3 regions of the Streptomyces sp. NPDC058646 genome follow, and region 3 is predicted to be linked to each of the others. Evidence: riboswitches for the same ligand, from Rfam matches in the RefSeq annotation. Region 3 holds a riboswitch; each other region holds the start of a gene.
What was found. Region 3 has a riboswitch for thiamine pyrophosphate ahead of thiC (phosphomethylpyrimidine synthase ThiC). Riboswitches for the same ligand answer to the same signal wherever they lie in the genome.

Region 1 (9,501 bases), on a different contig from region 3:
ACTGACGTACATCGACCGCCTGGACCCGGAGCGCGAGCCGGGCCGGCTGACCTTCGTCGTCCGCATGGGCGCCGACAAGGTCCGCGACAAGCTCCCCGAGCTGGTCGAGAAGGTCACCGCCTCCGGTGCCACCGTGGCCTGGGTCACCGACCCGATGCACGGCAACACCTTCGAGGCGGCCTCCGGCCACAAGACGCGCCGTTTCGACGACGTGCTCGACGAGGTCAAGGGCTTCTTCGAGGTCCACAAGGCCCTGGGCACCCACCCGGGCGGCATCCACGTCGAGCTCACCGGTGACGACGTCACCGAGTGCGTGGGCGGCGGCGACGAGATCTTCGTCGACGACCTGCACCAGCGCTACGAGACGGCCTGCGACCCGCGGCTCAACCGCAGCCAGTCCCTGGACCTGGCCTTCCTGGTCGCGGAGATGTACCGGGACCAGTAGGGATCAGTAGGTACCTTCGTACGACGATGGGGCGCGGATCGATGTGATCCGCGCCCCATCGTCGTATCGGGGGCTTTTAGGGTTGCCTAAGTTTGGGTACGGTTAGGTAAGCCTCACCGAATAGGGGATGGCTCGCCGAACCGTTCCTGCCAGGGAGGTGAACCGCGTGTACGTCTGCTCGTGTTTCGGGATCACCGACAAGCAGGTCAAGGACCACGCGGCTGCCGGGGCCTGCACCCCCCGCCAGATCGCCTCCGAGACCAAGGCGGGGACCGACTGCGGCTCCTGCGTGCGCACCATCCAGGGCATACTCGGCCGCGGTGCGTGCCCCCGCCGGGAACTGCTGGAGAAGGGCAGTGCGGCGGCCGTGCTCGCCGCCGACGTGACGCCGGCGCCCTCGCCCGAGCTCGCGGAAGCGGCTTAGGTCACCGCAGGCCCCGCAGCTCCGCAGCCGCTCGTCAGCTCGGCTGCTCGATCAGCTGCGCGATGTACAGCGCCTCGCCCAGGGACTCGATGAGTTCCAGCTGGGTGTCGAGGTAGTCGATGTGGTGCTCCTCGTCCTCGAGGATGTCCTCGAAGAGCCGCGCGGAGGTGATGTCGCCCTTGCCGCGCATGACCTCGATGCCGCGCTTGAGCCGGTCGATGGCCTCGACCTCCACCTGGCGGTCGGCCTGGAACATCTCCGTGATGGTCTGCCCGACCCGCACGTGGAAGAGGCGCTGGTAGTTCGGCAGGCCGTCGAGCATCAGGATGCGCTCGGTGATCTTGTCCGCGTGCTTCATCTCGTCGATGGATTCTTCACGCGTGTACTTGGCGAGCTTGGTCCAGCCCTTGTTGTCCTGGATGCGGTAGTGCAGCCAGTACTGGTTGATGGCCGTCAGCTCACCGGTCAGCTGCTCGTTCAGAAACTCAAGGACCTCGGGGTCGCCCTGCATCGCAGAGGCTCCTTCCAGGCAATGTCAGCTAAGTGACGGGGCAGTTGCGCGCATCCTCGCACCGCCGCCGGAGGCCGTCCAGTAAGTGCCTCCTTAGTGGGAGTTACCGCGACTTGCCCGAATCGGTTCAGACCTGGTCATGACCACCCTGCCCAGTCTGTCACCATGGAGTCATGGGTCAGCCGGAAAGCCGGGAATCTCCGGGAGCAGGACAGCTGGAGCTTCCCCCGGGGCAGCGGTTGCAGCGAGGCTGGCCGGTCACCCATTACGGGCCTGTACCCAAGTTCAAGCCGGACCGCTGGGAGTTCCGCGTCTTCGGCGCGACGGCCGACGGCGAGAAGCACTGCTGGAACCACGACGAGTTCGGGGCCCTGCCCTTCGACTCGGTCGTGGCGGACCTGCACTGCGTGACGAAGTTCAGCATGCTGGGCGCCGAATGGGGCGGTGTGCTCGCCCGTACCGTCCTCGCCCTCGCCCCGCCGGCCCCCCAGGTGACGCACGTGATGGTGTGGGCCGAGTACGGCTTCAGCTCCAACATGCGGCTGGCCGACTTCTCCGCCGAGCGCACCGTCTTCGCCACCCACCAGGGCGGTGAACCGCTCACCGCCGAACACGGGTTCCCGCTGCGGCTGGTGGTCCCGCACCTGTACGCCTGGAAGGGCCCCAAGTGGGTCCGCGGCGTCGAGTACATGACCGCCGACCGCCGCGGCTTCTGGGAGGAGCGCGGCTACCACAACATCGGCGACCCCTGGCGCGAGCAGCGCTACTCCTACCAGGAGGGGCCGGGGGACGGCCCCGAACTCTGACCCGGCGCCCGGTTCACCCGTGGTACCGGTGGACCACCGCGTGGCCCCTGCCGCGGCCGGTCATCCACTTGCCGACCGGGGTGATCACGGTCGATCAGCTCCATGACGGCGATGGACAGGGTGTCGGCGGGCGGCGCCACCCGGACGGCGGTACGGAGGCCGACTCCGGCGGTATTCCCCGGCGGGTCACCGGAAGACGCGCAGCTCCTTCAGCAGCGCGATGTCCGCCGCGTGCCCTTCCTTCCCGCCGGGCGTCTCGATGACCAGCGATACGCCGTCCATCGCCGGGTGCGTGAACAGCTCGGCGAAGGCGTCCCGGCCGATGTGGCCCTGACCGATGTTCGCGTGCCGGTCCTTGTGCGCGCCGACCCCCTCCTTGGAGTCGTTCGCATGGACCAGCTTGAGCCGGCCCTCGCCCACCGTGTCCACCAGCAGGTCCAGGGTCTGCTTCGCCCCGCCCGGCTCGGCCAGGTCGTGCCCGGCCGCGAAGATGTGGCAGGTGTCCAGGCAGATGCCCAGCTTGGGGTGGTGGTCGAGCGCATCGAAGTACGGGCCGAAGTCCCAGGTCCGCGAGCACAGCGAGGACCCCTGCCCCGCCGTGGACTCCAGCAGCAGGAACGGGTCGTCCTCGTGCGTCAGCTCGTCCAGCAGCGGCAGCATGTGCTCCCTGACCTGCGCGTACGCCTCCTCGCGGGGGCGCCCGCCGGTCGCCGAGCCGGTGTGGACGACCACCCCCAGCGCGCCGATCTCCCGGCCGCGGCGCAAGGAGTGGCGCAGGGACTCCACCGACTTCTCGACGGTCGCCTCGGTGTGCGAGCCGAAGTTGATCAGGTACGGCGCGTGCACGTACGCCGGGATCGCCCCGGCCGCGCACTCCGTGCGGAACCGTTCGTCCTGGGCCGGGTTGCCGACCGGGGTGGCCCAGCCGCGCGGATTGGCGACGAAGACCTGCACGGCCTCGGCGCCCAGCTCCCGCGCGTACGTCAGCCCCACCGAGGCGAGCCCGCCGGCGACGGGTATGTGCCCGCCCACGGGGTTGCGTGCGGCACCCGCCGCCCGTTCCACCTGCTCCTGCTGTTCCACGTACCCCTACAGTCCCTTGATCTTGATGGTGATCGTGCTGCCCTCGGGGGCGGTCTGGCCGGCCGTCACGGACTGGCTCTCCACGGTGTTGCTGAAGGAGAGGAACGGCTTCTCCACCTTCACCTTGAAGCCTGCACCCTCCAGCGCCTTGCGGGCCGCGTCCGCCTCCTGGCCCGTCACGTCCGGCACCGGCAGCTGGCGGGGCCCCTTGGACACCGTCAGCGTGACGGTGTCCCCGGCCGCCGCCTGGGTGCCCGCGCCGACCGACTGGTTCGCCACCGTACCGGCCGGGGAAGGGGAGTTGACCTGCTCCGGTGCGGTCGCCACCTTCAGGCCGAGGCCCTCCAGGGTGGCGCGCGCCTGCTCGACCGCGACCCCGGCCACGCTCGGCACCGGCACCGGGCGGCCCTTGCTGACCACCAGGGCCACGGCCGTGTCGGGGGCCCGCTTCTCCCCGCCCGCGGGGTCGGAGCTGATCACCGAGCCCTGGGCGACGTCCTGGCTGAACGCCTGCGTGACGACACCGGGCGCCAGCCCCGCGCCCGTGAGCTCGGCCTTCGCCTCCTCCAGCGGCCGCCCCTTGAGGTTGGGCACGGCCACGACCTCGGGGCCGCGGGAGACGGTGACCGTCACCGCGCCGTTGCCGCGGATGCGCTTGCCGCCGGGGGGATCGGTGTTCATCACCGTCCCGCGGTCGAAGGAGCTGCTGAACTTCCGGTCGATCCGCTTCACGCCCAGGCCGGCGGCGGACAGCTGGGCCTTGGCCTGCTCCTCGGTCTTGCCGAGCAGGTTGGGGACCTTGGTGAACTGGCCGGAGTTGATGTACCAGACGCCGGTGCCCAGGCCGAGGGCGAGCAGGAGGCCCGCGACGACCAGGAGGGTGCCCCGGCGGGAGGGCCGCTCCCGCCGCGGCCGGTGCGGGGCGGGCGGCGCCGGGCTCTGCAGCCGGGAGGTGTGGTGCACGTCCGGCTGCGCGGCGACCGGGCGGGGGATCACGCTGGTGCGGTCCTCGGCGGCGGTCCGCTCCCCGGCGTGCGCCTGCGGCGGTACGGCGTCCAGCTCGGCGTCGCTGAGCCGCGCCCGGGCCTCCAGGGCCAGGCCGAGCAGGGAGGCGGCGTCGGAGGGCCGCAGCTCGGGGTTGCGGGCGGTGGCGTGCAGGACCAGTTCGTCCAGGGCGGCGGGGAGCCCGGGGACGGCGGCCGAAGGCGGCGGCACGTCCTCGTTCAGGTGCTGGTAGATCACCTGGGCGGGGTTGCCGCCCTTGTGCGGCTTGGCGCCGGTGAGCATCTCGTAGAGGACGACACCGCAGGCGTAGACGTCCACCCGGGTGTCGGTGATGCCGTTCTCGATCTGCTCGGGGGCCAGGTAGGAGACGGTGCCGAGGACCGATCCGGTGGTGTGGGTGACCGAGTCCACGGACCGGACGAGGCCGAAGTCGGCGACCTTCACCCGGCCGTCGTCGCCGATCAGGACGTTCTCGGGCTTCATGTCCCGGTGGACGAAGCCCGCCCGGTGGGCGGCGCCGAGGGCGGCGAGCACCGGTTCGAGGATGTCGAGGGCGGCCCGTGGCTGGAGCGCGCCGCGCTCGCGGAGCACGTCGCGCAGGGTGCAGCCGGAGACGTACTCCATGGCCAGGTAGACGTACGGGCCGTCCGTGCCCTGGTCGAAGACGGCCACCACGTTGGGGTGGGCGAGCCGGGCCACGGACTTGGCCTCGCGGATGAACCGGTCCACGAAGGCGGCGTCCGCGGCGAGCACCGGGTGCATCACCTTCAGGGCGAGGACGCGGTCGAGGCGGGTGTCGACGGCCCGGTAGACCGTGGCCATGCCGCCGGCCGCGATGCGGGCGTCGACGCGGTAGCGGCCGTCGAGCACGCGCCCGACGAGGGGGTCATCCAGGGTCGTATCCACCGGGCGATTCTACGAGGGCGTGGCGCGGCTCCGGCCGGGCCGGTTCCCCTTGCAGCGCACCTGTGACGTGCCGAGGTCGCCGTCCGGCTGCGGACCGGCCCCCGGACCCCCGCGCCGCACACGCCGGCGGGGTCCGGGGCGGAGCCCCGGGTCAGAAGGCCGGGCGTTCCGGGTCCAGGACGGCGCGGCCCTCGGCAGGGGACGAGGCCTCGGCGAACCGGCGCTGCGGGATCCGCCCCGCCCGCCGCGCCAGGCGCCCCGCCGCCACGGCGTCCCGCATGGCCGCGGCCATGAGCACCGGCTCCTGCGCCCGGGTCACGGCGGAGGCCAGCATCACCGCCGCGCACCCCAGCTCCATCGCCAGCGCCGCGTCCGACGCCGTACCGGCCCCCGCGTCCAGGATCACCGGCACCCCGGCCCGCTCCGCGATCAGCTCGAAGTTGTGCGGGTTGCGGATCCCCATCCCGGAGCCGATCGGGGAGCCCAGCGGCATGATCGCCGCGCAGCCCACGTCCTCCAGCTTCCGGGCGAGCACGGGGTCGTCGTTGGTGTACGGGAGCACCGTGAACCCGTCGTCCACCAGGATCTCGGCGGCGTCCAGCAGCTCGACACCGTCGGGCAGCAGGGTCCGCTCGTCCGCGACGACCTCCAGCTTCACCCAGTCCGTACCGAGGGCCTCCCGGGCCAGCCGGGCGGTCAGGACGGCTTCGCCGGCGGTGAAGCAGCCCGCGGTGTTCGGCAGGACGGTGATGTCCAGCTTCGACAGGACGGACAGGACCGACCCCTGGACGGAAGGGTCCAGGCGCCGCATCGCCACCGTCGTGAGTTCGGTGCCGGAGGCGACGAGGGCGCGTTCGAGGACGTCCAGGCTCGGGGCCCCGCCCGTGCCCATGATCAGGCGCGAGGAGAAGGTCCGGCCGCCGAGGACGAAGGGGTCCTCGCCCGGGAAGGTCTGGAAGGTCATGGTCAGCCCCCCTGGACCGCGGTGAGGATCTCGACCCGGTCGCCGTCACCGACCGGGGTCGCGGGCCACTGCCCGCGCGGGACCACGGTCTCGTTGAGCGCGGCGGCGACCCCGGAGGACGCGGCGGTCAGGGTGGCGACCACCGCGTCGAGCGTGGTGCCGGCCGCGATCTCGCGCGGCTCGCCGTTGACGGAGATGGTCATGCGTACGACTCCTGACGTGCGGCGGAGAACCGGCGGGGGGCGAAGGGGCGGGCGATGGCGGGCAGTTCGCCGCTCGTCAGCAGCTCCGCCATCACCTCGCCGGTGAGCGGGGTCAGCAGCACCCCGTTGCGGTAGTGGCCGGTGGCCAGGTGCAGGCCCGGCAGCTCGGTCGGGCCGAGCAGCGGGGCGTTGTCGGGCGAGCCGGGGCGCAGTCCCGCCCGGGTCTCGGTGAGGGGGAGTTCGGTGATGCCGGGCACCAGTTCGTGGGCGTCGCGCAGGAGTTCGTAGACCCCGCCCGCGGTGACCGTCGTGTCCCAGCCGAGTTCCTCGCTGGTGGCCCCGACGACGAGTTCGCCGTTCTCGCGCGGGACCAGGTAGACGTGACTGCCGCGCACGACCGCCCGCACGGTCCGCGACAGGAACGGCGCGTACGCCGCCGGCACGGACAGCCTCAGGACCTGCCCCTTGACCGGCCGTACGGGGGCCACGGCCTGCGGCGGCACGCCCGCCAGCCGGCCGCTCAGGGAGCCCGCCGCCAGCACCACCTGGTCGGCGGGCAGCTCCCTGCCGCCGTCGAGGACCGCGCCCGCCGCCCGGTCGGCGGTGACCAGCAGCCGCTCCGCCCGCGCCCGGTGGATCACCACCCCGGACCGCTCGCAGGCGGCCAGCAGGGCCGCCGAGAGCCGGCGCGGGTCGACCTGGTGGTCGCCGTCGACGCGCAGCCCGCCGCGTACGCCGGGGGCCAGCATCGGCTCCAGGCGGCGGCACTCGCGGCCGGTGAGCCACTGCGACTCCAGGCCGCAGCGGCGCTGGAGGGCGTGCAGTTCGCGCAGGTGGAGGCGGTCGTCGGAGTCGAGGGCGACGGCGAGGGTGCCGCAGGCGCGGTAGCCGATGTCCAGGCCGCCACTGGCCCCGGCGAGCTCGGCGGCGAACTCCGGATAGCGCGCGGCGGAGGCGAGGCCCAGTTCGAGCAGGGCCTCCTCGCCGTAGTGCAGCTCCGTGACGGGGGCGAGCATGCCGGCCGCGACCTGGGCGGCGCCGCCGCCGGGGGCCGGGTCGGCGAGCACGGTGCGCAGCCCGCGCCGGGCCGCCTGCCAGGCCGTGACGAGGCCGATGATCCCGCCCCCGATGACGAGGACGTCGGATCCTTCTCTCGTTCGAGATGAGTGCATGGGCGTCCAGCCCCTCCCTTCGCCGGCATGACCCGGATCAGGTTCGTACGGTCGGAGGCCGGCCAGCCTCCCTCTCAGCCCGGTGCGCCCGGACTCCCGCGATAGGTACGGTGGCCAGACTAACCCCGCCGTGGACGGCGGGTAAGGCGGCACCTATTCCTGACGATACGTCAGGTGATTAGGGTGGCCGGGTGAACGAGCTGACGGAAGAGACTCAGAACGGCGTCGTGATCGTCGGCGCCGGAATGGCCGGAGTGCAGACGGCCGTCGCCCTGCGGGAGCAGGGGTTCGAGGGCCCCGTGACCCTGCTGGGCGCCGAACCCCACCAGCCCTACGACAGGCCCCCGCTCTCCAAGGCGGTCCTGCTGGGCAAGGCCGAGGGCTCGGCCTTCGACGTGGACTTCGAGGGGCTCGGCATCGCGCTCCGGCTCGGGACGGAGGTCACCGGACTGCGGGCCGCCGCACGCGAGCTGGACACCGAGGCGGGACCGGTCCCGTACGGGGTCCTCGTCCTGGCGACGGGCGCGCAGCCCCTGACCCTGCCCGGCACCGAGGGCGTCCCGGGCGTGCACCTGCTGCGCACGCTCGACGACGCGGCGCGGCTGCGGCCGGTGCTGGCGGCGGCCCCCCGCACGGTGGTGGTCGGGGCGGGCTGGATCGGAGCCGAGTTCGCGACCGCGGCCCGGGAGGCGGGCTGCGAGGTGACCGTCGTCGAGGCCGCGGACCGGGTCCTGGCGGGGGCGCTGCCCGCGGAGGTCGCCGCGCCGATGGGCCGCTGGTACGCGGAGGCCGGCGCCGGGCTGATCACCGGCGCGAAGGTCGCCGGGATCGAGGAGGGCCGGGTGCTGCTCGCGGACGGCCGGGCGCTGCCGGCCGGCGCGGTCGTGGTCGGCATCGGAGCCCGCCCTGCCACCGCATGGCTGGCCGGGACCGGTGTGGAACTCGGCCCCGACGGCTCCGTCACCGCGGACGCACACCTGCGCACCTCCCTGCCCGGCGTGTACGCGGTCGGCGACTGCGCCTCCTTCCCGTCGGCCCGCTACGGCACGCGGCTGCTCGTGCACCACTGGGACAACGCGCTCCAGGGCCCGCGGACGGTCGCGGCGAACATCCTGGCGGGGGAGGCGGCGGCCGCGGTCTACGACCCGGTTCCGTACTTCTGGTCCGAGCAGTTCGGGCGCTTCGTGCAGTACGCCGGACACCACGGCGGCGCGGACACGCTGCTCTGGAGGGGCGACCCGGCCGGGCCCACCTGGTCCGTGTGCTGGCTGCGCGCGGGCGCCCTGGCCGCGGTCCTGTCCGTCGGCCGCCCCCGCGACCTGGCGCAGGGCCGCAGGCTGATCGAGGCGGGCGTCCCCGTCGACCCGGCGAAGGTCCGCGACCCGGGGACCCCGCTCAAATCGGCCACGGTGTGACGGCTCGGTGGAGGCCGGTGGTGGCCGGGGGAGGGGCCGCGGCGCCGAGGTTCTCCCCGCCCCGCCGTTCCCCCGTTCCCTGGGCTCCGCCCGGACCCGCCGCTCGAACTTCCCCGGCCACCGCACGGAGGGGCCCCTGGAGAGGGTCGGTCCGGCCGGGCCCCCGGGACCGGCCGGAGCCCCCGGACGGGTCGCTCCGGTACCGGCGGCGGAGCCGAGATGGCAGGCTTGTGCCCGTGACCGAGATTGACGCAAAGATCGATGCCCTCGTCCCCGACTGGCTGTACCTCCCCGACATCGCGGAGAAGCTCGACGTCGAGGTGACCCGGGTCCGCCAGATGGTCAAGGAAGGGCAGCTGATCGCCGTACGCCGGGGCGAGAACCGTTCCCTGCAGGTGCCGGCCCCCTTCATCGACGGCGACAAGGTCGTCAAGGGGCTCGTGGGCCTGCTGACCGTGCTGCGCGACGACGGCTTCTCCGACGAGGAGATCCTGGAGTGGCTCTTCACGGCCGATCCGACCCTGCCGGGCACCCCCGCGCAGGCGCTGAGCGAGAATCGCGGCACGG
Region 2 (9,501 bases), on a different contig from region 3:
CGGCAACTTCTTCCGCGGCGCCGAGCTCCAGCAGCGCGGCATGGACCGGGCCCGGTCCGACTACATGGGCATGCTCGGCACCGTGATGAACTGCCTCGCCCTCCAGGACTTCCTGGAGAAGGAGGGCATCGACTCCCGCGTGCAGACCGCGATCACCATGGGCCAGGTCGCGGAGCCGTACATCCCGCTGCGCGCCGTGCGGCACCTGGAGAAGGGCCGCGTCGTCATCTTCGGCGCCGGCATGGGCATGCCGTACTTCTCCACCGACACCACGGCCGCCCAGCGCGCCCTGGAGATCGACGCCGAGGCCCTGCTCATGGGCAAGAACGGCGTCGACGGGGTCTACGACTCCGACCCCAAGAAGAACCCCGACGCGGTGAAGTTCGACGCGCTGGAGTACGGCGAGGTCCTCTCCCGCGACCTCAAGGTCGCGGACGCCACCGCCATCACCCTCTGCCGCGACAACAAGCTGCCGATCCTCGTCTTCGAGCTGCTCGCCGCGGGCAATATCGCCCGCGCCGTCAAGGGTGAGAAGATCGGCACGCTCGTCAGCGACCAGGGCACCCGGGCCTGAGCGGTCCGCTGCCCGGCCGAGCCCTGCCCGGCTCCGCCCGTCCCGCCCGCCCGAACCATCCATTCAAGACATGCAGGAGCACGTGGTGACCGAAGAGATCCTCCTCGAGGCCGAGGAGAAGATGGAAAAGGCCGTCGTCGTCGCCAAGGAAGACTTCGCCGCGATTCGCACCGGCCGTGCGCACCCGGCGATGTTCAACAAGATCGTGGCGGACTACTACGGCGCCATCACGCCCATCAACCAGCTCGCCTCCTTCTCGGTGCCCGAGCCGCGCATGGCGATCGTGACCCCGTTCGACAAGAGCGCGCTGCGCAACATCGAGCAGGCCATCCGCGACTCCGACCTCGGCGTCAACCCGAGCAACGACGGCAGCATCATCCGGGTGACCTTCCCCGAGCTGACGCAGGACCGCCGCAAGGAGTACATCAAGGTCGCGCGCACCAAGGCCGAGGACTCCAAGGTCTCGATCCGCGCCGTCCGCCGCAAGGCCAAGGACGCCCTCGACAAGCTCGTCAAGGACAAGGAAGCCGGCGAGGACGAGGTGCGCCGCGCCGAGAAGGAGCTCGACGACACCACCGCGAAGTACGTCGCGCAGGTGGACGAGCTGCTGAAGCACAAGGAAGCCGAGCTCCTCGAAGTCTGATGAACGACTCTTCCTGGCAGCCGGAGCCGGTTCCGGCGGGTCCCGCATACGATGCGCAGGCGGGCCCGCACACTCGGCCCATGCCCATCGTGCCCGATGCCGCCGGCCGTGACTTCGACGACCGGGAAGCACGCGATCGGGGGGCCGCCGCGGACCGCGGCCCCCTCTTCCGCGACGAGACGCCGCCGCAGGAGCCCATGCCCAGCCCCCCGCCTCCGCCTGCCCCGCAGCCGCAGGACGCCCCGCCCCCGCCGCCCAGGAAGCGCGCCGGGCGGGACCTGCGGGCCGCCATAGGGGTGGGCGTCGGCCTCGGCGCGGTGATCTTCGCCTCGCTCTTCGTCGTCAAGGCGGTCTTCGTCGGCGTCGTCGTCGTCGCGGTCGTGGTGGGCCTGTGGGAGCTGACCTCCCGGCTGCACGAGAAGAAGGGCATCAAGGCCCCGCTGGTACCGCTCGCGGTCGGTGGCGCGGCCATGGTCATCGCCGGCTACGTCCGGGGGGCCGAGGGCGCCTGGGTGGCCATGGCCCTGACCGCGCTCGCGGTCCTGGTCTGGCGGATGACCGAGCCGCCCGAGAACTACCTCAAGGACGTCACGGCCGGTGTCTTCGCGGCGTTCTACGTGCCCTTCCTCGCGACCTTCGTCGCGATGCTGCTCACCGCCGACGACGGTCCGCAGCGCGTGGTCACCTTCCTCGTCCTGACCGTGGTCAGCGACACGGGGGCCTACGCGGTGGGCTGGCGCTTCGGCAAGCACAAGCTCGCACCGCGCATCAGCCCCGGGAAGACCCGCGAGGGCCTGCTCGGCGCGGTGGCCTTCGCGATGGCGGCGGGTGCGCTGTGCATGGAGTTCCTCATCGACGGCGGAGCCTGGTGGCAGGGTCTCCTGCTGGGACTCGCGGTCGCGGTCAGCGCCACGCTGGGCGACCTCGGCGAGTCGATGATCAAGCGGGACCTGGGCATCAAGGACATGGGCACCCTGCTGCCGGGCCACGGCGGCATCATGGACCGGCTGGACTCGCTGCTGCCGACCGCCCCGGTGGTGTGGCTGCTGCTGGTGGCGTTCGTCGGCACCGGCTGAGCCGTTGACCTGCGAAAAGGCGCCGTGATACGCAGGGCGGTTACTCTTGGAAGGCGCGCTGCTTCTGCGGCGCGCCTTTCGTCTTACAAGGAGTACCTGCCATGGCCCGCCCTGTTCCGGGAGAGCTCACCTTCGTCGCCCCGCGCGGAGCCAAGAAGCCGCCCCGGCACCTCGCCGACCTCACTCCCGAGGAGCGCCGCGAGGCGGTCGCCGCGATCGGCGAGAAGCCGTTCCGGGCCAAGCAGCTCTCCCAGCACTACTTCGCCCGGTACGCGCACGACCCGGCGGAGTGGACGGACATCCCCGCCGCGTCCCGCGAGAAGCTCCAGCAGGAGCTGCTGCCGGACCTGATGAACGTCGTCCGGCACATCAGCTGCGACAACGACACCACCCGCAAGACCCTGTGGAAGCTGCACGACGGCACGCTCGTCGAGTCCGTGCTGATGCGCTACCCCGACCGGGTCACCATGTGCATCTCCTCGCAGGCCGGCTGCGGGATGAACTGCCCGTTCTGTGCCACCGGCCAGGCGGGGCTGGACCGCAACCTCTCCACCGCCGAGATCGTGCACCAGATCGTGGACGGCATGCGCGCCCTGCGCGACGGCGAGGTCCCCGGTGGTCCGGCCCGGCTCTCGAACATCGTCTTCATGGGCATGGGCGAGCCGCTGGCCAACTACAAGCGCGTCGTCGGCGCCATCCGCCGCCTCACCGACCCCGAGCCGGACGGCCTGGGCCTGTCGCAGCGCGGCATCACCGTCTCCACCGTGGGCCTGGTCCCGGCCATGCTGCGCTTCGCCGACGAGGGCTTCAAGTGCCGTCTCGCCGTCTCGCTGCACGCGCCCGACGACGAGCTGCGCGACACCCTCGTACCCGTGAACACGCGGTGGAACGTCCGTGAGGTCCTGGACGCGGCGTGGGAGTACGCGGAGAAGTCCGGCCGCCGGATCTCGATCGAGTACGCGCTGATCCGCGACATCAACGACCACGCCTGGCGCGGCGACCTGCTCGGCAAGCTGCTCAAGGGCAAGCGCGTGCACGTCAACCTCATCCCGCTGAACCCGACGCCCGGTTCGAAGTGGACCGCCTCGCGGCCCGAGGACGAGAAGGCCTTCGTGGAGGCCATCGCCCGGCACGGGGTGCCCGTGACCGTACGGGACACCCGGGGCCAGGAGATCGACGGCGCGTGCGGTCAGCTGGCCGCATCGGAACGCTAGCCTCCATTTACGGCCGGTGACATTCGGCCGCGGGGTACCCTGTGGCCGAACCAATTTCATATTCCGACAGGGGAGCGCCACAGCGCTGAGAGTGCGGGACCGTCATCCGCAGACCCTCTGAACCTCGCCCCGGTCATTCGGGGTAGGAAGTTCGGTCATCACTCAAGCTGTTGCGCCCTGCCCAGGCGACCGCTCCCACCAGAGCGCCGGGCAGGGCCGCGTCTTCTCCTGGTCATCCCAGGAGGAATACACCAGTGAGCACCACCAGGAAGTTCGCGGGGGCCGCACTCGCGGCTGCCCTCGGCGTCACCACACTCAGCGCGTGCGGAGGCGGCGGGGCCACGGACAAGTCCGCGGGCGACGCCCCCGCGTCCAAGACCGTCACGCTCGTCTCCCACGACTCCTTCAACGCGACCGAGGCGGTCCTGAAGGAGTTCGAGCAGCAGAGCGGCTACACCGTCAAGGTGCTCAAGTCCGGGGACGCGGGCGCGGCGCTCAACCAGGAGATCCTCACCAAGGGCTCCCCGCGCGGCGACGTCTTCTTCGGCGTGGACAACACCCTCCTCTCGCGCGCCCTCGACAACGGCATCTTCACGCCGTACGAGGCCAAGGGCCTGGGCGAGGTGAAGCCGGAGTTCCAGCTCGACAAGGAGCACCGGGTCACCCCGATCGACTCCGGCGACGTCTGCGTCAACTACGACAAGGCGTACTTCGCCGAGAAGAAGATCGCTCCGCCGCAGACGCTGGACGACCTGATCAAGCCCGAGTACAAGAACCTGCTGGTCACCGAGAACGCCGCGACCTCCTCGCCCGGGCTCGGTTTCCTGCTCGCCTCCGTCGGCAAGTACGGCGAGGACGGCTGGAAGGACTACTGGAGCAAGCTGAAGGCCAACGGCGTCGAGGTCGTCGACGGCTGGGAGCAGGCCTACAACGAGCGCTTCTCCGGCTCCGCGGGGGGCAAGAAGGCCAAGGGCGACCGCCCGCTGGTCGTCTCCTACGCCTCCAGCCCGCCGGTCGAGGTGCTGTACGCCGATCCGCAGCCGGCCGAGGCCCCGACGGGCGTCGCCACCGGCACCTGCTTCCGCCAGATCGAGTTCGCGGGTCTGCTGAAGGGCGCGAAGAACGAGGAGGGCGGCAAGGCGCTCCTCGACTTCCTGATCGGCAAGAAGTTCCAGGAGGACATGCCCCTCCAGATGTTCGTGAACCCGGTGGCGAAGGACGCTGCCCTGCCGGAACTGTTCACGAAGCACGGTGTGGTGATCGAGAAGCCGGAGAACGTCACGCCGGACACCATCGCCAAGAACCGTGAGCAGTGGGTCAAGGCATGGACCTCGCTCGTCGTGAAGTAGGCGGTACCGCGGGTGCGGGCACGGCGCCGGGGGGCGCCGTGCCCGCACCCGGGCCGGGCTCCGGCTCCGGACCGGGACGCGGGTCCCGGCAGCGGCGCCGGGCCGCCGGGGCGCGGCTCGCCCTGATGGCCGTGCCCCTCGCCTTCTTCGGGCTGTTCTTCGCCTACCCCGTCGCCGCGATCGTCGGGCGCGGACTCAAGAACGGCGAAGGCTGGCAGTTCGGCCGCTTCGGCGAGGTGCTGGCCCGTCCCGACATCGCCGGCGTGCTGTGGTTCACCACCTGGCAGGCACTCGCCTCCACGGGGCTCACCCTGCTGATCGGGCTCCCCGCCGCGTACGTCTTCGCGCGGCTCGAATTCCCCGGCAAACAGCTCCTGCGCGCCGTGGTCACCATCCCCTTCGTACTGCCGACCGTGGTCGTCGGCACCGCCTTCCTCGCGCTCGTCGGACGCGGCGGGCTGCTGGACGAGCTGTGGGGCGTCCGGCTGGACACCACCGTCTGGGCGATCCTGCTCGCGCACGTCTTCTTCAACTACGCGGTCGTCGTACGGACCGTCGGCGGCCTGTGGGCGCAGCTGGACCCGCGCCAGGAAGAGGCCGCCCGGGTCCTGGGAGCGGGACGGTTCGCCGCCTGGCGGCGGGTGACGCTGCCCGCGCTGGTCCCGGCGGTCGCCGCCGCCTCGCTGATGGTGTTCCTCTTCACCTTCACCTCCTTCGGCGTCGTGCAGATCCTGGGCGGACCCTCGTACTCCACCCTGGAGGTGGAGGTCTACCGGCAGACCGCGCAGCTCCTGGACCTGCCCACCGCCGCCGTGCTGACGATGGTGCAGTTCGCGGCCGTCGGCGCGATCCTGGCCGTCCACGCGTGGACGGTCCGCAAACGGGAGACGGCGCTGCGGCTGGTGGATCCGGGGCGCACCGCGCACCGGCCGGCCGGCTGGGCCCAGCGGGCGCTGCTCGGCGGGGTGCTGCTGACGGTGGCGCTGCTGATCCTGGCGCCGCTGGCCGTCCTCGTGGAGCGGTCCTTCGACGCACCCGGCGGGTACGGCTTCGGCTTCTACCGGGCGCTCCAGGACGAGGCCGCCGGGGGAGGAACCTTCCTGGTGCCGCCGCTGGAGGCGATCTGGAACTCCCTGCAGTACGCGCTCGCCGCCACCGCCATCGCGCTGGTCGTCGGCGGGCTCGCCGCCGCGGCGCTGACCCGGCGCGGCGGCCGCTTCGTACGCGGTTTCGACGCCCTGCTGATGCTGCCGCTCGGGGTGTCCGCGGTGACGGTGGGCTTCGGCTTCCTGATCACCCTGGACGAACCGCCGCTGGACCTGCGGACCTCCTGGATCCTGGTGCCGCTGGCACAGGCCCTGGTGGGCGTGCCGTTCGTCGTGCGGACCATGCTGCCGGTGCTGCGGGCCGTGGACGGACGGCTGCGGGAGGCGGCCGCCGTGCTCGGCGCGTCTCCGCTGCGGGCGTGGCGCGAGGTGGACCTGCCGCTGGTGCGGCGGGCGCTGCTGATCGCCGCGGGCTTCGCCTTCGCCATCTCCCTGGGCGAGTTCGGCGCGACCGTCTTCATCGCCCGGCCGGACCAGCCGACGCTGCCCGTGGCGGTGGCCCGGCTGCTGGGGCGGGCCGGTGAGCTGAACTACGGGCAGGCGATGGCCCTGAGCACGATTCTGATGCTGGTGTGCGCGGTGTCCTTGCTGGCGCTGGAGCGGCTGCGTCCCGACAAGACCTCCGGAGAGTTCTGATGACACTGCTCCAGCTGGAAGGGGTGTCGGTCCGCTTCGGTGGACGTGCGGACGGGCACGCCCTGGACGGCGTGGACCTCGCGGTCGCCGAGCACGAGATCGTGTGCGTGCTGGGTCCGAGCGGAAGCGGGAAGTCCACCCTGCTGCGGGTCGTCGCCGGCCTCCAGCAGGTGTCCGGTGGCCGGGTACTGCTGGGCGGCGCCGACCAGGCCCGGGTGCCCGTGCACCGCCGGGGCGTGGGCCTGATGTTCCAGGACCATCAGCTCTTCCCGCACCGGGACGTCGGCGCCAACGTCTCCTTCGGGCTGCGGATGCGGGGCGCCGCGCGCGCCTCGTACGAGGCCCAGGTCGAGCAGCTCCTCGCACTGGTCGGCCTGCCCGGGGCCCGGGGCCGGGCGGTGGCCTCGCTGTCGGGCGGTGAGCAGCAGCGGGTCGCGCTGGCCCGTGCGCTGGCGCCCTCGCCCCGGCTGCTCATGCTGGACGAGCCGCTGGGGCAGCTGGACCGGGGGCTGCGGGAGCGGCTCGTGGTGGAGCTGCGGGGGCTGTTCAGCCGGCTGGGCACCACCGTGCTGGCCGTCACCCACGACCAGGGCGAGGCCTTCGCGCTCGCCGACCGGGTGGTGGTGATGCGCGACGGGCGCATCGCCCAGGCCGGGACCCCGCTGGAGGTGTGGCAGCGGCCGGCCTCCGAGTTCGTGGCGCGGTTCCTGGGCTTCGAGAACGTGGTCCCGGCGGCGGTCTCGGGCGACGCCGCGGCCACCCCGTGGGGCAAGGTGCCGGTCCCCGCCGGGTCCCCGGAAGGGGAGCGGCAGCTGTTGATCCGGCCCGCCGGGGTGCTGCTCGGGGAGGACGGGCTCGCCTGCGAGGTGCTGTCGCGGACCTTCCGGGGGACGCACGTCGCCCTGCTCCTGCGGCCGGAGTCGGGCCCGGAGCTGGAGGCCGAATGCGGACTGGCCGGCGCCCCGGCCGCGGGGGACCGGGTCCGGGTCTCCTTCGCCCCGTCCGAGGTGGTGCTCCTGCCGGAGGCGCGGTCCTAGGCGCTGTCGTCGAAGTGGCGCCCGGCGGGTCTCCCGGCAACACCTCCGAGCCTCCACGGCGGGTCCCGCTGCTCCTGGACGTCCCTGATGTGGCGTCAGAGGCCGTTCGGGGCCGGGTGCGGTGCTCCCCGACCAAGTGCGGCGAGGGCGAACACCAGGCCGGCCCCCGGCCCGCGGTTCGCCGGCGGCGGCGAACTCGCCGTTGGCATCCGCCCCTTAGGAGCGGATGCCGTCGCAGGAGATCGGCAGGTGCCGGGGGCCGCGCAGGACGGCGTTCTGCCGGTACGGGGGCGGGTCCTCCAGCAGTTGCGGGTTCTCCAGCCTGCGGGCCAGTTCGCTCAGCGCCAGATGGGCCTCCTGCCGGGCCAGCGGGGCCCCGAAGCAGCTGTGGATGCCGCTGCCGAGTCCGAGGTGCTGGATGTCCTTGCGGTCCGGGTCGAAGCGGTCCGGGTCCTCGAAGCGCTTCGGGTCCCGGTTTCCGGACGCCAGGATCAGCCACAGGGACGCGCCCTCGGGGATCGTGACCCCGGAGACCTCGATGTCGCAGAGGGTGCTGCGCTGGGGCAGCAGCTGCACGGGAGGCTCGTACCGCAGGAGTTCCTCGACGATCGGCACGGCCAGCTCCGGTGCCCCGCGCAGCCGCTGGAGGACGTCCGGGTGGCGCAGCAGGGTCAGCATGCCGTTGGTGATCAGGTTGACGGTGGTCTCGTGGCCCGCGATCAGCAGCAGCGCGGAGGTGCTCAGCACCTCCATGGTGGTCATCGACCCGTCCGGGCCGTCCGCCGTCGCCAGCTGGGACAGCATGTCCTCACCGGGGTCCTTGCGGCGTTCCTCGATCAGCCCGGCCAGGTACATGCCGAGTTCCATGCGGGCGTCCATGGCGCCCTTGCCGTGCTGGGCGGGGTCCGCGTCCGGGTCGGGGTCCAGGCTGGCGGCGAGGGTCTCCGCCCACACGTGGAACCGCGGCTCGTCCTCCCGGGGCACCCCGAGCAGCCGGCAGATCACCGACACCGGGAACGGGTACGCGAACTGGTCGACCAGGTCGATCCGGTCCAGGTTCCCCGTCCCGGCGATGCCGTCGATCAGCCCGGAGACGAGGCCGCCGAGCTCCCCCCGCATGTCGTGCACCCGGTGGGGGGAGTGCGGCGGCCCGAACGGCCGGTTCGTCATGCGCCGCAGCCGGTCGTGGTCCGGCGGGTCGAGCTTGAGGAACGACGGGGGCAGGGTCGCGCCCCCCTCCCCGGCCTGACCGAGCGGATCCTCCCCGGTGGTCTTCAGGCTGCGCGCGTCGGAGCTGATCCGGGGGTCGTGGAGGAGGCTCTGGATCTCGTAGTACGTGCTGACGACGTACGGGCCGTCCCCGTCGTGGGAGACCGGCGTCCTGCGGAGCTCCTCGTACAGCGGGTACGGGTTCGCGCGGTTCGCGTAGTCGATGATCTCCCGCAGGATGGCTTGTGTCATGACGGGTCCTCGTGATCCTCGGGGGAGGGCGCGGTGGTCAGTGGCGCGCGGGGGTGAAGGTCATCTTCCGGTCGGCCGGCGAGTAGCCGCTGAGGGTGATGGTCGGCCCGTGGCTCGGCACCGAGGGGTCCGGGAAGTCCGCCGGCATCGGCTTGGTCCCCTCCGGCCTGCGGTCCACCGTGGCGAAGGGCGGCGGGAACGGCGCGGTCGACTCGATCTGCTGCTCGTAGAACGGGAGCCACCGGCACTGGTCGAAGGTGACGGCGGCGATGACGCGTCCCTGGTAGCCGTAGACGGCCGCGAACCTGCGCTCGGCGCGCGAGCCCTGGGTGAAGAGGATCTCGGTCCCCATCGGCGGCACCCCGACGGACTTGATGTTCACGCCGAACTGGGAGGACCAGAAGG
Region 3 (9,501 bases):
ACTCCTTGGGGACGGTCTGCGCCGCCATCCCGATCACCGCCGGCGATACCGCCGCAACTATGGCGATTTCTCTCCCCTTGCACCAAGAGAACAGATTGCACTCCGTAGTGGAGCGACTGCGGAGTGAAGTAGGCGCGCTGTTGAGTACCCTTTCGTTCTCTATCAGTATCTGAAAACTCACTCCTTGTGATCTCCGAGCGCTTCCACCACTCTTGTCAAGAAGGCTTCGGGGACCATTCCTGGCCACTTCCACTACAGCGGGGTAGGCAATGCGCGAGTCGGTACAGGCAGAGGTCATGATGAGCTTCCTCGTTTCCGAGGAGCTCTCGTTCCGGATTCCGGTGGAACTCCGGTACGACGCCCGTGATCCCTACGCGGTGCGCCTGACCTTCCACCTCCCCGGAGATGCCCCCGTGACGTGGGCGTTCGGGCGGGAACTCCTCCTCGACGGCATCAACAAGCCGTGCGGGGACGGGGACGTGCACATCGCCCCCACGCACCCGGAGGAGCTGTCCGACATCCACATCCGGCTCCAGGTCGGTGGTGACCGGGCCTTGTTCCGGGCGGGTGCGGCTCCGCTCGTCGCGTTCCTCGACCGCACCGACCGAATCGTTCCGCTCGGACAGGAGCGCACCCTGGGTGACTTCGAGGAGAACCTCGACGAGGCGCTCGGCAAGATCCTCGCGGAGTCCCGTCAGAACGAGCAGAACGCCGGCTGAGCGGTACCGGTCGAAGGGGACCCGTCCCCGACCCGCACCGCCTCCTTCAGCGCTTGCGCCGCCGGCCCCGGCCCCGGCTGCCCCGCCCCGCCCCCGACGCCGGGGCGGCGCCCGGCGCGCCGGGCCGGTCGGCGGAGACCACCAGCGCGGCGAGCGCCGTGGTCACGGGGACCGATGCGACGAGTCCGATCGAGCCCACGAGCGTCCGTACGATCTCCTCCGCGACCAGCTCGCTGTTGGCGACCGAACCCATGCTGCTGTTCGCGATCGAGAACAGCAGGAGGAGGGGCAGGGCGGCTCCCGCGTAGGCGAGGACCAGGGTGTTGACCACCGATGCGATGTGGTCCCGGCCGATGCGGATGGCAGCGCGGTACAGGGCTCGTGGACCCATCGACGGGTCGGCGTGGTGAAGTTCCCAGACCGCCGAGGTCTGGGTCACCGTCACGTCGTCGAGTACGCCCAGCGATCCGATGATCACACCTGCGAGCAGCAAACCACTCATGTCGATGTTCGGGTAGAGACCGTGGATCAATCCCGTGTTGTCGTCGGTGTTGCCGCTGAGGAACGCCCAGTCGATGAACAGCGAACCGAGCAGGCCGATCAGCAGCAGTGAGACGAGCGTGCCGAGAACGGCCACCGAGGTTCTGGCGGTCAGTCCGTGGCACATGTACAGCGCGATCAGCATGATCGCGCTGGCCCCCACGACCGCCACGACCAGCGGGTTCGACCCCTGCAGGATGGCAGGGAGGATGAAGAGGGTCAGCACTCCGAAACTGATGACGAGCGCGATGAGCGCGAACAGCCCGCGCAGCCGCCCGACGAGGACGACGGAGACGGCGAAGATGGCCGCCAGCAAGGTCATCGGGAGTTTGCGGTTCACGTCGATCACGGAGTACTGGAGATCGCGGGGTGCATCCGGCGCGAAGGCGACCACCACCTCCTGGCCGTCCTCCAACTGCCGTGGTGCGCCCGGCTGGACGATTTCGACGAAGGTGCGGCCCTTGTCCGGACCCGAGCCGACCTCGACGGTGGCCTTCTTGCACTCGGTCGTCTGCGCGGCCTGGGCCTCCCGGCCCGGGGAGGCGGACGTGTCTCCGGCGGGGGGTGCCTGCGCGGCGTTCACCGACTTGCAGTCGACCTCCTCGAGCGAGACGACCTTTCCCTGCTGGGTCTGGCGGTCGAAGCCGACGCCGGAGCGCTCGTGGGCGGGGGCGCCGCCCGGCCAGAGCACCACCATGCCGATGAAGACGGCGGTGGCGAAGGGGATCAGTACGGCCGCGATGACCTTGCGCAGGTGCTTCGAGACGGGCGCCGCCGGGCCGTGGCTGTGGCCGTGCGAAGGGCCGCCAGCGTGTCCGTGACCGGAGTGCGCGTGGTTCGTGTAGCCAGTGGGTTCGTTGGGCTCGGTGGGGGGCTGCGGCGAGGACGTCACTGGCAGATCATCGCAAGAGATGAGGGGGCCCACTGTTCAGCACGCCACAGATGACGCTAGCGTGGGGGCACCTTTGCACAACGCGGGAGCTCGGAGCACCGGGCTGAGAGGGCGCTGATCACCGTACGCGATCACAGATGCGTACGGGAAGAGGCTGCGTCGACCGCCGAACCTGTTACCGGGTAATGCCGGCGTAGGGAGATCAGGTCTCATGACCATTCAGGACGCACGCACGCCTGCCGTCAGCCAGGACACCGACGGTCGGACCGAGCGCCAGCCGGGCTGGCACAAGGGATACCTGGCGGGCTCCCGCCCCGACCTCCGGGTGCCGGTCCGTCAGGTCCACCTCACCAACGGCAAGGACGTGACGCTCTACGACACGTCCGGGCCGTACACCGACCCGCAGATCGAGACGGACGTGCGCCGGGGCCTCGCTCCGCTGCGCGAAAACTGGATCATCGCCCGGGGCGACACCGAGGAGTACGCGGGCCGCCCCGGGCGCCCCGAGGACGACGGCATCAAGCACACCTCGCCGCGCGGGGGGCTCAAGAACCTCGACGCTGTCTTCCCGGGCCGCCCCCGGCAGCCCCGCCGGGGCCGTGGAGGCACCGCTGTCACGCAGCTCGCGTACGCCCGCCGGGGCGAGATCACCCCGGAGATGGAGTACGTCGCGATCCGCGAGAACGTCTCCCCCGAGATCGTCCGCGAGGAGATCGCCGCAGGCCGGGCGGTACTTCCGGCGAACGTGAACCACCCGGAGATCGAGCCGATGATCATCGGTAAGCGTTTCCTGGTGAAGGTCAACGCCAACATCGGGAACTCCGCGGTCACCTCCTCCATCGAGGAGGAGGTCGACAAGATGACCTGGGCCACCAAGTGGGGCGCCGACACGGTCATGGACCTCTCGACGGGCCGCAACATCCACACCACCCGCGAGTGGGTGCTGCGCAACTCTCCCGTCCCGATCGGCACCGTGCCGCTTTACCAGGCGCTGGAGAAGGTCGACGGCCGTGCCGAGGACCTGACCTGGGAGATCTACAAGGACACGGTCATCGAGCAGGCCGAGCAGGGCGTCGACTACATGACGGTCCACGCCGGCGTGCTGCTGCCCTACGTGCCCCTGACCGCCCGCCGCAAGACCGGCATCGTCTCGCGCGGTGGTTCGATCATGGCCGCGTGGTGCCTGGCGCACCACAAGGAGAACTTCCTCTACACGAACTTCGAGGAGCTCTGCGACATCCTCGCGACGTACGACGTCACGTACTCGCTGGGCGACGGCCTGCGCCCCGGCTCCATCGCGGACGCCAACGACGCGGCACAGTTCGCGGAGCTGAAGACGCTGGGCGAGCTGAACACCATCGCCAAGCGGCACAACGTCCAGACGATGATCGAGGGCCCGGGTCACGTCCCGATGCACAAGATCAAGGAGAACATCGACCTTCAGCAGGAGATCTGCGAGGAGGCGCCGTTCTACACCCTGGGCCCGCTGACCACGGACGTCGCGCCCGCGTACGACCACATCACCTCGGGCATCGGCGCTGCGATGATCGCCTGGTGGGGCACCGCGATGCTCTGCTACGTGACGCCCAAGGAGCACCTGGGCCTGCCCAACCGCGATGATGTGAAGACCGGCGTCATCACGTACAAGATCGCCGCGCACGCCGCCGACCTGGCCAAGGGGCACCCCGGAGCCCAGGAATGGGACGACGCCCTGTCGGACGCCCGGTTCGAGTTCCGCTGGGAGGACCAGTTCAACCTGGCTCTCGACCCGGACACGGCCCGTGAGTTCCACGACGAGACGCTGCCCGCGGAGCCGGCCAAGACCGCGCACTTCTGCTCCATGTGCGGTCCGAAGTTCTGCTCGATGAAGATCTCGCAGGACATCCGCCGCGAGCACGGCGGTGACCTCAAGGCCGAGGAGATCCAGGCGGGCATGGCGGAGAAGTCCGCCGAGTTCGCGGCCTCCGGTAGCCGGGTCTACCTGCCGCTGGCCGACTGACACCGGCCACGGATGCTGTCCTGGGGGCTGGAGGGGGCTCCCAGGCCAGCGTTCCGGGCTGTGCGCGTGCCTGCGCCGGTCCGTCGCCGGCCCTGGGGCCGGCCCCCGTCAGGGGCCGGGAGCGGCCGCTGACGGGCCATGTACTGGAGTGAACTCCAAGATCTACAGCCGGCCCCATCATCATGCGATACCGCATACTCGGCGGGACCGGCATCGAGGTGAGTGCGCACTGCCTCGGGACGATGATGTTCGGAGCCATGGGCAACCCGGACCACGAGGAGTGCGCGCGGATCATCCACGCCGCTCTCGATCAGGGCATCAACTTCGTGGACACCGCCGACATCTACTCCCGTGGGGAGTCCGAGGAGATCGTCGGGAAGGCCCTCAAGGGGCGGCGGGACGGGGTCGTCCTCGCCACCAAGGTGCACTTCCACATGGGCGAGGGGGAGCCGGGCCAGGGCCGCAACCGCAGCGGGAACTCGCGGCGGTGGATCACCCGGGCCGTCGAAGAGAGCCTGCGGAGGCTCGGCACCGAATGGATCGACCTCTACCAGGTGCACCGGCCGGACCACGCCACGGACATCGAGGAGACGCTCTCCGCCCTCGGTGATCTGGTGCGGTCGGGCAAGATCCGGGTCTTCGGCTGTTCGACCTTCCCTGCCGAAGAGATCGTCGAGGCGCACCACGTGTCCGAGCGGCGGGCGCTGCCCCGCTTCCGCACCGAACAGCCCCCGTACTCGATCCTCGCGCGAGGGATCGAGACCGACGTGCTGCCCGTGGCCCAGTGGTACGGCATGGGGGTGATGACCTGGAGCCCCCTCGCGTCCGGGTTCCTCAGCGGCACGTACCGCCTCGGCGGGCCCGTGGACATGACCCGGGGCCGGGCGGCGCTGACGCCTGCCCGCTTCGACCCCTCGATCCCGGGCAACGTGGCGAAGCTCGAAGCCGTGGAGCAGCTCGTCGAGCTGGCCGACTCCCTCGGCTGCACCCTGCCGGAGCTGGCCGTCGCCTTTCCGGTGGCGCACCCCGCCGTCACCTCGGTGATCATCGGGCCGCGGACCATGCACCAGCTGGAATCGCTGATCAAGGGTGCCGGACTGGTCCTGGACGACGCGACCCTCGACCGGATCGACCAGATCGTCGCGCCGGGACGCAATCTCTACCATCCGGACGGGGTCTGGCAGCCGCCCGCTCTCGCCGATGCTGCACGGCGGCGGCGGCCGCTGGCGGACCGTGCGGCCCGCTAGAGGCGGGTCGGCGGCCTGGGAGCCGGTGTTTCACGTGAAACCGCGGAGCGTGTTTCACGTGAAACAACCTCGGCTGCGCGCTGCGTGGTAGCGGGGAAGGCCGGCTCCCGGGACACGGCCCTCACTCGGGTTCGCGATCAGGACCGCCGAAGTCCGGGCTCGTGAAGTCCGGCGGGGAGTAGCCGGGCCGGTGCCCCTGCGAAGAGGTCCCCGGACTGGTGAAGTCGGGTCGTGAGTACCCCAGGTCGGGGATGCGCCCGGCCCCCGGCGTACGCGGTGTCGGATACCCCGGGCCGGCGCTCGGGTCGGCCAGGGCCTCCCTCAGGAACGGCATGATGCCCCGTTCGAGCAGGGCGTGCCGCCAGGCCTCCCGGGCACGGGCGACCTCGTCGGGTACCGCCTCCGTCTCGTCGGCCGCCACCTCGGTCGAGCTGTTGCGTATGGCCGTCACCAGCAGCCCGATCGCTGCGAAGAGCAGGGAGGCCGCGGTGAGTGCACCGAACAGCCAACCGGTCGTCAGCATGGTCTCGGCGAAAGCGGGTTCGGGCTCCACCATCTTCAGGAGGTAGCCCACCAGCAGGAAGATCAGCATGGCGGTCCCCGCCAGGACCGGCGCGAGGACCGCGACGACGGCGCTGACACCCGCTCCGCCGTCCTGCTCGCCGTCCTCGTGTCCCGCCGTCCCCGGCGTGGACAGGATCTCGTCGCGCCGCTCTTCGCGGATCTTCACGTAGTGGTCGTACTCGGCGGCGGCCGCGGCCGTCACCAGCGCACTGGCCCCCAGGGCCATCGTGCGCAGTTGTTCGGCGTTCAGCCGTTCGCCGAGGGTGGCGAGCTCGGGCCGTTCGGGTGCGGTGCGCAGCGCCTCGTCGAGGAGCCGATCGAACTCGGGCCGGTCTTCGGTCAGCAGGTGCGGAGCGCTGGTCATGTGCATCCCCCGATGCTCCGTACAAGCCGGTATGCCCGCGTAGACCCGGGCGCCGGCACAAACGGAGGAGAGCCTGCTACGGATAGAGCGATGGTAGAGCGCACACGCCGCAGGGTGACAGGGGCTTTCAGGAAATAGCCCCGCGTGAGAACGGTGAGTAATCCTCAGTCGTTCAGCGGAAGTTGCACCACCAGTAGTTTGCCCGCCATCGTCACACCGCCGTCCATGGCGATGGCGAGCCCCTCCGCGTACACGTGGGGGCCGTCCACCACCTCCGGGCCGCGGGTCTCCTCGCCGTCCTCGGCACCCACTTCGCCGAGCAGGTAGGGGATGGGGCTGTGCCCGTGGACGACGCGGCTGCCGCCGTAGGTGCCGAGCAGTTCGCGCACGGCCTGCGGGCCGGTGCCCTCGTCGCGGAAGGCGAACCGCTTCGTGAACTTGCGGAAGAGGTCCCAGGTGATGTCGGCGTCGTTGCGGTTGAGCAGCTCGTGGATGGTGTCGTTGACGTCCTCGATGGAATCGCCGTAATCGAGGTACGCCGTCGTGTCGGAGTGCAGCAGCAGGTGGTCCTCTTCCAGGACGGCCGCGTCCAGGCGGGACATCCACTGGAGGTGTACGTCCTGGAGGCGCTCCATGTCGGTGCGCTGCCCGCCGTTGAGGAGCCATGCGGCCTGGAAGGTCGCGGTACCGGCGCCGGAGGCCACCGGGGTGTCGCCGAACCGTTTGGCGCCGATCAGCAGCAGCTCGTGGTTGCCCATGAGGGCCTTGCAGTAGCCGCCGGCGGCGGCGGCTTCGGCGGACAGCCGCATGACGAGGTCGATGACGCCGATCCCGTCGGGGCCGCGGTCGGTGAAGTCGCCGAGGAACCAGAGCCGGGCATTGCCGGCGGACCAGCGCCGGTCGGCGTCGATCAGGCCCTGCGCGTGCAGTTCGGCGACCAGCTCGTCGAGGTAGCCGTGGACGTCGCCGACGACGTAGAGCGGGCCGGGGCCGCCCGTCTCCGCCTCCTGGGGGACGTAGTGGACCTGGACGGTGTCCCCGGGGCCGCCGAGTGCGCCGCGGCCGATGACGGGCAGGTCGCGCTGGGTCGGGGTGTAGCCCTCGGGGTCGCTGTCCTCGGGGTCCTGGCTCGCCGCACGCACCGGTTCCGTGACGGGCTGCTGCGCCGGGGGCGCGGTCGCCTCCGGCGCGTAGCGGGGCTGCGGGGGTACGGGTCGCGCGCCCTCGTCGTAGTACGCCGGGTACTCGCCGTACACGGGCGCCTCGCCGGGAAGCCCGGTGGATACGGCGTACGGGGCGGGTCCGCTGACCGGAACCCGGAAGTCCCGCAGCGTCTCCGTCCGCATCGCGGGTCCCTGACCGGCCCCCTGAGTCATCGACCCCTCCACCACCGTCGCGCTGCCGTACACCTGCGGACCCTCCTGACCTCCGAAGCGGAGGGTCCGTGATGTCGTGCGCCCATCATAGGAATGCGGTTCGCGCTCTGTGACGCACCAGGGGTGGTGAATCCTTTGCGGAGCCGATCCTTCCTGCTGTTTTCTCCCGATATCGGTGTTGCAGAAATCTTGAGTGGGACCTTTGGTCGGGCTGGTGGGCGGTGTGGTGGTCAGTCCTTGGCCGGCGAGCGGGGCGGGCTGACGGTCGTACGGGGCTGCCTGCGCTGTGAGGAGGTGCGGATGATCAGCTCGGTCGGGACGACCTGTTCGACGGGGCGGCCGGTGTCCACTCCCTCGATGGCATCGATCAGCAGCTGGACGACGGCGGTGCCGATGCGGCGGGGCTTGAGCGAAAGGGTGGTGATGGGCGGTTCGGTGTTGGCGTAGACGGTGGACTCGCTGCAGCAGACGAGCAGCAGGTCCTCGGGGACGCGCAGGCCATAGCGTCGCGCGGCGGCGAGCAGGTCGGTGCCGTTGGGGTCGAAGAGGCCGTAGACGGCGTCCGGACGGTCGGGGCGGGCGAGCAGCCGGTCGGCCGCGACGGCGCCCGCGCACGGGTCGTGGGCGGGGTAGGACTCGTAGACGGGGTCCTGGCCGACCCGCTCGCACCAGTTCAGGTACGCGGTGGTGGAGAGGCGGGTGTAGGTGTCGGTGGTGGTGCCGGTCAGCAGCCCGATCCTGCGGGCGCCGGCGGCGGCGAGGTGGTCGAGCAGGCCCAGTACGGCGGCTTCGTGGTCGTTGTCCACCCAGGCGGTGACCGGCAGGGAGCCTGCCGGGCGGCCGTCCGAGACCACGGGCAGGCCCTGACGGACCAGTTCCGTGACGACGGGATCGTGGTCGGAGGGGTCGATGACGACGGTGCCGTCGAGGGCGACGTTGGACCACACGTCGTGTCGGGAGGTGGCGGGGAGGATGACGAGGGCGTAGCCGCGGGCGAGGGCGGCGGAGGTGGCGGCCCTGGCCATCTCGGCGAAGTAGGCGAATTCGGTGAAGGTGAAAGGTTCATCCCCGTACGTCGTCACGGTCAGGCCGATGAGACCCGACTTGCCGGTACGGAGGGTGCGGGCCGCGGCGGACGGGCGGTAGCCCAGCCGGTCGGCGACCTCGCGGACGTGGCGGCGGGTGGCGTCAGGCAGCCGCCCCTTGCCATTGAGCGCGTCGGAGACGGTTGTGATGGAGACGCCTGCCGCGGCGGCGACGTCCCTGATGCCTGCCCGGCCCTGTCGGCCGGCTGCCCGCCGGGTGGTGTCGGTCCGGCTCACCTGATGTTTCCCTGCTGCTGTCATGGCGAGCCGATAGTAGGGCTCGGTGGGGTGGGTGGTCCGGGTGCATATGCACGCGTTGACAGGCAGGTTTCTGCATGGTTCGCCACCCCCAATGACCTTGGAAATGAAGGTATTTGATCTCCCGAGGTGATGGTGGCCCTTGTCGGCGGGTACGAGCATGCCAAAACGGTGAGGTCTCGGAGTGGTCTCAACTCACCTGCACGAGGGATGCGCGCCACGGCGCAGGCCACCGGCGCGCGCATATATGCGCGCGCTCCCCCGCATTCCAGGCGCCCCCATTCTCGGGAGGCCGGAATCCTCATAAGGTGAGCAGTATTGAGTCGACGGCGACGTCGTACGGGACGGTCGAGGAGGACCTGCGGTGAGCGAGAAGAGCCCGAAGCTGCGCGCCGAGCTGGACGGCATTCCGACATACAAGCCCGGCAAGCCCGCTGCCGCGGGCGGACCCGTTGCC

Region 1: linked by a shared signal. The riboswitch ahead of thiO (glycine oxidase ThiO) and the one ahead of thiC (phosphomethylpyrimidine synthase ThiC) in region 3 are both predicted to bind thiamine pyrophosphate.
Region 2: linked by a shared signal. The riboswitch ahead of ACFWUZ_RS25850 (thiamine ABC transporter substrate binding subunit) and the one ahead of thiC (phosphomethylpyrimidine synthase ThiC) in region 3 are both predicted to bind thiamine pyrophosphate.

Annotation. Positions count from the first base shown of each region.
Region 1 covers NZ_JBHXRK010000046.1:179-9,679, reverse strand. The annotation lists gene ACFWUZ_RS34060 (class II 3-deoxy-7-phosphoheptulonate synthase) at 1-445, shown strand, start outside; gene ACFWUZ_RS34055 (bacterioferritin-associated ferredoxin) at 573-869, shown strand; gene bfr (bacterioferritin) at 904-1,380, opposite strand; gene ACFWUZ_RS34045 (sulfite oxidase-like oxidoreductase) at 1,554-2,186, shown strand; gene ACFWUZ_RS34040 (deoxyribonuclease IV) at 2,373-3,269, opposite strand; gene pknB (Stk1 family PASTA domain-containing Ser/Thr kinase) at 3,276-5,180, opposite strand; gene ACFWUZ_RS34030 (thiazole synthase) at 5,332-6,144, opposite strand; gene thiS (sulfur carrier protein ThiS) at 6,147-6,347, opposite strand; gene thiO (glycine oxidase ThiO) at 6,344-7,519, opposite strand; TPP riboswitch at 7,517-7,629, opposite strand; gene ACFWUZ_RS34015 (NAD(P)/FAD-dependent oxidoreductase) at 7,765-8,934, shown strand; gene ACFWUZ_RS34010 (Rv2175c family DNA-binding protein) at 9,171-9,501, shown strand, end outside.
Region 2 covers NZ_JBHXRK010000023.1:37,006-46,506, forward strand. The annotation lists gene pyrH (UMP kinase) at 1-574, shown strand, start outside; gene frr (ribosome recycling factor) at 660-1,217, shown strand; gene ACFWUZ_RS25840 (phosphatidate cytidylyltransferase) at 1,217-2,293, shown strand; gene rlmN (23S rRNA (adenine(2503)-C(2))-methyltransferase RlmN) at 2,395-3,507, shown strand; TPP riboswitch at 3,566-3,674, shown strand; gene ACFWUZ_RS25850 (thiamine ABC transporter substrate binding subunit) at 3,762-4,856, shown strand; gene ACFWUZ_RS25855 (ABC transporter permease) at 4,982-6,598, shown strand; gene ACFWUZ_RS25860 (ABC transporter ATP-binding protein) at 6,598-7,635, shown strand; gene ACFWUZ_RS25865 (cytochrome P450) at 7,852-9,096, opposite strand; gene ACFWUZ_RS25870 (NAD(P)/FAD-dependent oxidoreductase) at 9,134-9,501, opposite strand, start outside.
Region 3 covers NZ_JBHXRK010000007.1:150,277-159,777, reverse strand. The annotation lists gene ACFWUZ_RS11235 (IclR family transcriptional regulator) at 1-173, shown strand, start outside; gene ACFWUZ_RS11230 (SsgA family sporulation/cell division regulator) at 270-719, shown strand; gene ACFWUZ_RS11225 (YibE/F family protein) at 766-2,184, opposite strand; TPP riboswitch at 2,224-2,368, shown strand; gene thiC (phosphomethylpyrimidine synthase ThiC) at 2,363-4,150, shown strand; gene ACFWUZ_RS11215 (aldo/keto reductase) at 4,333-5,397, shown strand; gene ACFWUZ_RS11210 (hypothetical protein) at 5,519-6,331, opposite strand; gene ACFWUZ_RS11205 (metallophosphoesterase) at 6,490-7,701, opposite strand; gene ACFWUZ_RS11200 (LacI family DNA-binding transcriptional regulator) at 7,932-9,047, opposite strand; gene hisC (histidinol-phosphate transaminase) at 9,409-9,501, shown strand, end outside.